Regions from separate parts of the Rhizobium sp. SRDI943 genome, predicted to be linked through region 2. Evidence: predicted binding sites of a transcription regulator. Region 2 holds the regulator's gene; the other holds the start of a gene.
The links. The regulator PhoB, encoded in region 2, activates phosphate uptake and scavenging genes when phosphate is short. The targets are predictions, from matches to a motif close to TGTCATNNANCTGTCAT.
Positions count from the first base shown of each region.

Region 1: a site for PhoB is predicted at 2,485-2,501, ahead of phnF (phosphonate metabolism transcriptional regulator PhnF). Genes of this name have one in related genera too.

Region 1 covers NZ_CM172787.1:4,601,267-4,605,048, forward strand. Annotated here, with positions in the region: gene AC245Y_RS22880 (alpha-D-ribose 1-methylphosphonate 5-phosphate C-P-lyase PhnJ) at 1-222, opposite strand, end outside; gene AC245Y_RS22885 (carbon-phosphorus lyase complex subunit) at 219-1,325, opposite strand; gene phnH (phosphonate C-P lyase system protein PhnH) at 1,330-1,938, opposite strand; gene phnG (phosphonate C-P lyase system protein PhnG) at 1,938-2,414, opposite strand; gene phnF (phosphonate metabolism transcriptional regulator PhnF) at 2,533-3,270, shown strand; gene AC245Y_RS22905 (2,3-bisphosphoglycerate-dependent phosphoglycerate mutase) at 3,310-3,782, opposite strand, start outside.
Region 2 covers NZ_CM172787.1:181,376-185,157, reverse strand. Annotated here, with positions in the region: gene AC245Y_RS00940 (aspartate aminotransferase family protein) at 1-468, opposite strand, end outside; gene AC245Y_RS00935 (GcrA family cell cycle regulator) at 889-1,422, shown strand; gene phoB (phosphate regulon transcriptional regulator PhoB) at 1,706-2,389, opposite strand; gene phoU (phosphate signaling complex protein PhoU) at 2,524-3,237, opposite strand; gene pstB (phosphate ABC transporter ATP-binding protein PstB) at 3,282-3,782, opposite strand, start outside.

The DNA.
Region 1 (3,782 bases), 410 kb from region 2:
GTCGGCGCCCTGGTCGATGACCTTCAGCACGTCATCGGGTCCGATGATCGAGGCCGTCACCTGCACGCCGCCGGTGCCCCAGCCATAGGGCATCGGCATTTCGCGCGAGGCGAAGGGCACCTGGTAACCCGGAATGGCGATCGCCTTCAGGATGGCGCGGCGGATCATCCGCTTGGTCTGTTCGTCGAGATAGGCGAAGTTGTAGCTGGCCAGATCGGTCATTCGGCGGCTTCCTTCATGTCTTCGCCACCGTTGCGGGCGGCTTCGAATTCGCGGCGCATACGGCGGACGAGATCGAGTTCGGCCTGGAAGTCCACATAATGCGGAAGCTTCAGGTGCTCGACGAAGCCCGTCGCCTGGACGTTGTCGGAGTGTGAGATGACGAATTCCTCATCCTGTGCCGGTGCGGTGATATCCTCGCCGAGCTCTTCGGCGCGAAGCGCCCGGTCGACCAGCGACATCGCCATCGCCTTGCGCTCGCTCTGGCCGAAGACCAGGCCGTAGCCGCGGGTGAATTGCGGCGGCGCCTTGGCCGAACCCTTGAACTGGTTGACCATCTGGCATTCGGTGATCTGGATCGTGCCGAGCGAGACGGCGAAACCGAGTTCCGGCACGTCGAATTCCACCTCGACGTCGCCAATGCGGATTTCACCGGTAAAGGGGTGATTACGGCCGTAGCCGCGCTGGGTGGAATAACCGAGCGCCAGCAGGAAGCCCTCGTCGCCGCGGGCAAGCGCCTGCAGGCGCAGATCCCGGGTCATCGGAAATTCCATCGGCTCGCGGGTCAGGTCGCCGATCTCGTGATCTTCCGGCATGTCGCCGTCGGCCTCGATCAGGCCTTCCTCGCCGAGGATTTCGGAGACGCGCATGACGCGGCCGGTCTCGGCGGCGCGCTGAGCGGGCGTCTCGACCGCCTCGTCCGAAAGCAGCGAGGGATCGAGCAGGCGGTGGGTATAGTCGAAGGTGGGCCCAAGAAGCTGGCCGCCCGGCAGATCCTTGTAGGTCGCCGAGATGCGGCGTTCGATCGTCATATCAGCGGTGTCGAGCGGCTTCGAATAGCCGAAACGCGGCAGCGTCGTGCGGTAGGCGCGCAGCAGGAAGATCGCCTCGATCATGTCGCCGCGTGATTGGCGGATGGCGAGGGCTGCGAGTGTGCGGTCGAAAAGCGAAGCCTCGGCCATGACGCGGTCGACGGCGAGCGCCAGCTGCGCCACGATCTGTTCGATGCCGATCGCCGGTAGCGCACGGTCGCCGCGGCGGCGGTCGGCGAGCAGGCGATGGGCATTGGTGATGGCAGCCTCGCCACCCTTGACGGCAACATACATGAGCTCAGATCTCCGTTGCTGTGATCTTGGTGGTGCGCGGCAGGCAGAGGAAACGTTTGCCCGCCGTCAGCACGATGTCGACGCCGCGCGGGAAGAGCGCACGGTTCTCGGTCCAGAGCCGCAGGAAGGTCTCCGGCAGGCCGATAGGCGCGATCTCCGTCACGCTCTGGATGCCTGGGCCTATCAGCGCCAGCCTGCGGCCGCCTTCGAGTTCGGCGAGTTCGATGATGAGGGTCGTCGAGCGGTCGGGATATTCCTGCGTGCCTGATGCAAAGAGACCGAAGGAGGAAAGGGCGGTGCCGGCCTCGGTGAAGGCAAAACGCGCCTCGGCCTTTTCGCTAGTCAACGACGCGCCGGTGTGGAAGCCGAGCCACTCCGGCACAGCGGATCTCGCCAGTCCCTGGGAAAGCCAGACGGGCGTGTCGTGGTCGCAAAGCGTCAGCGCGATCGTGCCGGCGGCGATGCCAAGCGGTGCCGGCGGAGCGACATCGGGCTGAACGGTCTGGATCGTGCCGGGGCGGGCCATACCGTCCATCAGCATCTTGAAGACGCTTTGGGCATGAAAGACCGGCTCGGCAAAGCCGCCGGTCAGAGCTTCTGTCTTCAGACCCATCAGTTGTCTCCCCGCACCATGGTGAAGAAATCGACGCGGGTTGCCGCCGTCTCGTCCGCCTTGCGGCGTTCGGCATCGGCGATCCGCTCAGTGATCGGCAAAAGCAGGGCCTGTTCGACGAAGTCCTTCGTCGCTTCCTCCTGCCAGAGCGCGTCGAAGATCGCCGCAAGCCTGGCCTTTTCGCGGTCGGTGCCGAGCGCCTGCGCATGGCCGACCGAGCCGGAGCCAAGCCGGACCGTCGCCCGCGTCACGGTCACTTCGCCGAGATTGAAGGGAGCGCCGCCGCCGCCGATGCGTCCGCGCACCATCACCAGCCCGGTCTCCGGTCCGCGCACCTGATGGACTACAGGCTTTTCCGGCAGCGCATCGAAGACCGCTGAGAGTTCGCTGCGCTCCGCACGCGCCAGCAGATCGGCGGCGCGTTTGCGCCCGGATGCCGTCTGTGACGCAGGGGCTTTGCTGTCCGCTGATATCATCGCCGCTTCCCTTTAAATGTCTATTGATATAGACAACTATACAAGATACATTTAGCTCTAAATCGATGTCGTGACAAGCGTGTGACATCGTCGGCGTGAAATAGCGGGTAGGGGTGGAATGGCGGGATTGAAGCAGGTGCAAAGGCAAACCGGCGTGGCGCTATGGCGCCAGATCGCCGATCGGATTCGCGAGGCGATCAGCAGCGGGACCTATGACGAAACGGGAATGGTGCCGCCGGAAACCATGCTGGCGCTGCAATTTGGCGTCAACCGGCATACGGTGCGCAGCGCGCTGGCGGCGCTGGCGCAGGAAGGTATCGTCCGTGCGGTACAGGGTCGCGGCACCCTGATCGAGCGCAAGGAGCGGCTGAATTTCCCGATCACGCGGCGCACGCGTTTCACCGCCGGCATCGGCGATCAGGCGCGTGAAATGCGCGGCCTTCTGCTCGATGAGGCAAAGGAGGAAGCGAGTGCCGAGATCGCCCGCTGGCTGGGCCTGAAGCAAGGAGATCAGGTGATCCGCCTGGAAACGCTGCGCCAGGCAGACAAGCGGCCGGTTTCAAGGGCGACGAGCTGGTTTCCCGCCGAACGCTTTGCCGGTATCGGTGCGGCTTACCGGACGGCGGAATCGATCACCAAGGCTTTCGCCGAACTCGGCCTGCCGGATTATGTCCGGGCGACGACCGAAGTGACGGCCGCCCATGCGAGTGCAGCCGATATGGCCGACCTCGAACTCACTCCCGGCGCGATCCTGCTGATCGCCAAGGCGATGAATACCGATCTTGAAGGTGTGCCGGTGCAATATTCGATCAGCCGCTTCGCGGCCGACCGGGTACAGTTCACCATCGAGAATTGAGCGCCTTTCCCCGCCGAAGCGGGGAAAGATCAGCTGAGATCAATGTGCGCCGGACATGTCGCCGAGCACTTCCTTGGAAGCGACGGTGGAATCCGCCTTCAGCGTGTAGACCATGGGCACGCCGGTGGCGAGATTGAGGGCGAGCACGCCTTCTTTGCTCAGCTTGTCGAGCACCATCACCAGCGAGCGCAGCGAATTGCCGTGTGCGGCAACCAGCACCTTTTCGCCTCTGAGGACGCGCGGCAGGATTTCGGTGAGGTAGTAGGGCCAGACGCGGGCGCCGGTGTCGCGCAGGCTTTCACCGCCGGGAGGCGGCACGTCATAGGAACGGCGCCAGATATGCACCTGTTCCTCGCCCCACTTGGCGCGTGCATCATCCTTGTTGAGGCCGGAGAGGTCGCCGTAGTCGCGCTCGTTCAGCGCCTGGTCTCGGATCGTCTGGAGATCGGGCTGGCCGACCTTGTCGAGGATGAGCTTCAGCGTGTGCTGCGCGCGCACCAGCACCGAGGTAT
Region 2 (3,782 bases):
CGGCGCCTTGGGGCCGAAACCTTCGAGATATTTTTCCTGGCCACCGGCGGCGATCATCGCCAGCGTCCGTCCGTGGAAGGCGCCTTCGAAGGTGATGATATGGAAGCGCTCGGGATGGCCCTTGGAAAACTGATAGCGGCGCGCCGTCTTGATCGCGCATTCAAGCGCCTCGGCACCCGAATTGGTGAAGAACACCTTGTCGGCGAAGGTGGCGTCGGTCAGGCGTTTAGCCAGACGCTCCTGTCCGGGGATCTCGTAGATGTTCGACAGGTGCCAGACCTTGTCGGCCTGCTCCTTCAGCGCGCCGACCACATGCGGATTGCTGTGGCCGACGGAGGTGACGGCGACGCCGGCGCCGAAATCGAGATATCGCTCGCCAGTTTCGGTAATCAGCCATACGCCCTCGCCTCGCTCGAACCGCAGCGGGGCACGAGAATAGGTGTCATAAAGCGGCGCGGCTTCAGCCATGGCGCGATCTCCATCAAAGTTGCCGGGCAATGACTCCGGCTAAGGAAACCAGGCCCGAAAAATCAAAAATGCCGCCTTGCGGCGGCGAGTGGCACTATTTCCCTTTCGCGCTGCAATGTCAACAAAACGGCGCCCTTAGCGTATGCAGCACGGGTGTACAGCGGCATTTTCAGTCTTCAACAGGCATTATTGCAGAAATGCCACGCAGGGACAGCAAGTTGGGGAAAACTACGAATTCGATTCATCCGGATTCATGCGACTCTTGTCACGGAGTCAGGCTCACACTAGGTTAAAGATCAATTACTAGACTGCATGCGGCGGAACTAGTCACCAAAATTGATCAAGCGTTTCTTGTTTCGGAGCTCCCGGGACAACGGTGAGGGATTCTGCCATCACCAACGCAAAAGGTGGAGACAGGGCATGAACTGGACAGACGAGCGGGTCGAGAAACTCAAGAAGCTTTGGGCCGAAGGACTGAGCGCGAGCCAGATCGCGGCACAACTTGGCGGTGTCAGCCGAAACGCGGTCATCGGTAAAGTGCACCGGCTGTGCCTTCCCGGCCGTGCCAAGGCCGGCGGCACCAACACCGCGGCGCGAACGCCGAAGCGCAATACATCGGCGCCGCGCGCGCCGAACTTCGCCTCTCGGATCACCACCCGCACCGTTACCCGCCAGCAGGGCGCGACGATGCTGAAGGAAGAGATCGAGATCGAAACGATCGAGGAAATGGAATACGTGCCGAGAGGCAATGTGGTGGTGCCGATTTCCCGCCGCCTCGGCCTGACGGAACTGACCGAACGCACCTGCAAGTGGCCGGTCGGCGATCCGCTGAAGGACGACTTCCATTTCTGCGGCTGCGAATCCCCCGACAATTCGCCATATTGCAGCTATCACCAGAAGCTCGCCTACCAGCCGGTGAACGAACGCCGCCGGGCAGCGGCGCGGGCCAGCTGAACGGGCTGACCATCGTTAGAATGCAGAAAACGGGCCAAGTGGCCCGTTTTTTTATGCGCGGATGGAAGCGCTCATTGCGGGGATGGCTGCCCCTCACCCTAACCCTCTCCCCGTAAACGGGGCGAGGGGACGTGCCCTGCACGAGGTTGTGGGGAACGGAGAGGTCGCGGCATATCCCCTTCGCCCCGTTTACGGGGAGAAGGTGGCGGCAGCCAGATGAGGGGCAGTCCATCGCCGCGAACCGGACAGCAGCGGGACAAGCCCGAGCATGACGAAAAAGCCCTCAGGCTTCCATCGAATAACCGGCGCCGCGGACGGTGCGGATGACGTCCTGCATGTTGGAGAAATTCAGCGCCTTGCGCAGGCGGCCGACATGGACGTCGACGGTGCGCTCGTCGACATAGATATCGTGGCCCCAGACACCATCCAACAGCTGTGAGCGGGAGAAGACCCGGCCCGGCGACGACATCAGGAATTCCAGCAGGCGGAATTCGGTGGGGCCGAGGCGGACTTCGCGGGTCTTGCGATGGACGCGATGGGTCTCACGGTCAAGTTCGATGTCACCGCATTTCAGCACCGTCGACAGCACCTCGGGACGGGCGCGACGCAGCATCGCCTTGACGCGGGCAACGAGCTCGGGGGTCGAGAAGGGCTTGACGACATAGTCGTCGGCGCCCGTCGACAATCCGCGGACACGCTCGCTCTCTTCGCCGCGCGCCGTCAGCATGATGATCGGCAGACGCTCGGTCTCCGGCCGCATGCGCAGGCGCCGGCAGAGCTCGATGCCGGAGACGCCGGGCAGCATCCAATCAAGGATGAGAAGATCGGGCGTGCGCTCCTGAAGCCGCATTTCGGCTTCGTCGCCACGAAGGATGGTATCGACCTCGAAGCCTTCCGCTTCGAGATTGTAGCGAAGAAGCACGCTGAGGGCTTCTTCGTCTTCAACAACTGCAACTCTCGGGATCATGCGTGTCGGTCTCCTCGCGCATGATCCTTAAACCAGGGTGATTTAAGCAATGCATCCTGCGCAAATTTAAAAATTGGCTGCGACCTCTTTGCGCGCCCGGACGGGCGCGCACGCAAGCGGCGGGGTGTGGGCAGTTATTCGGTGACCGCGCCGACGGTGTTGGCGCTGTCGTCCTTCGGCCGATCGCCTTCCGGCTGCGCGCCTGTCGTCATGTAATAGATCGTCTCGGCGATGTTGGTGGCGTGGTCGCCGATGCGCTCGATGTTCTTGGCGCAGAAGAGAAGATGCGTGCAGCTGGTGATGTTGCGCGGATCTTCCATCATGTAGGTCAGGAGCTCGCGGAACAGCGAGGTGTACATCGCGTCGATCTCGTTGTCGCGTTCGCGGATCGCATTCGCCTTGTCGGCGGAACGATTGGTGTAGACGTCGAGCACTTCCTTGAGCTGGACGAGCGCCAGCTCGGACAGATGCTCGAGGCCGCGGGCGAGCTTGCGGGGAACGCCGGTGCTTTGGACGGCGATGACGCGCTTGGCAGTGTTCTTGCCGAGGTCGCCGACACGTTCGAGATCGGCGGCGATGCGGATCGAACCCATGATTTCGCGCAGGTCCGCGGCCATCGGCTGGCGGCGGGCGATGGTGACGATCGCCTTGTCGCCGATTTCGCGTTCGGCGTGATCGAGGATCACATCGTCGGAGATGACCTTCTGCGCCAGCGCGGTATCGCCGTTGACGAGCGCCCGCACGGCTTCGGCGACCATCTGCTCGGCCAGGCCGCCCATTTCGGAAATCCGCCTGGACAGGAACTTCAGATCATCATCATAGGCAGAATAAATATGTGTCGATGCCATGGGGCTTTATCCTCGAATAACGGAAAGGCTTGGTGACGCCAAAATCAGCCGAAGCGACCCATGATGTAGTCCTGGGTGCGCGGATCGTCGGGATTGGTGAACATCTTGTCGGTGTCGTTCTCCTCGACGAGATTGCCGAGGTGGAACATGGCGGTGCGCTGCGAAACACGCGCGGCCTGCTGCATGGAGTGGGTGACGATGACGATCGTGTAGTTCTCGCGCAGCTCGTGGATCAGCTCCTCGACCTTGGCGGTGGCGATCGGGTCGAGCGCCGAGCAGGGCTCGTCCATCAGGATCACTTCCGGGCTGACGGCGACGGCACGGGCAATGCAGAGGCGCTGCTGCTGACCGCCCGACAGGCCGGTGCCGGACTCGTGCACGCGGTCCTTGACCTCGTTCCAGAGGCCGGCGCGCTGCAGGCTGGTCTCGACGATTTGGTCGAGATCGGCCTTCGACTTGGCGAGGCCATGGATGCGCGGGCCGTAGGAGACGTTTTCATAGATCGTCTTCGGGAACGGGTTCGGCTTCTGGAAGACCATGCCGAC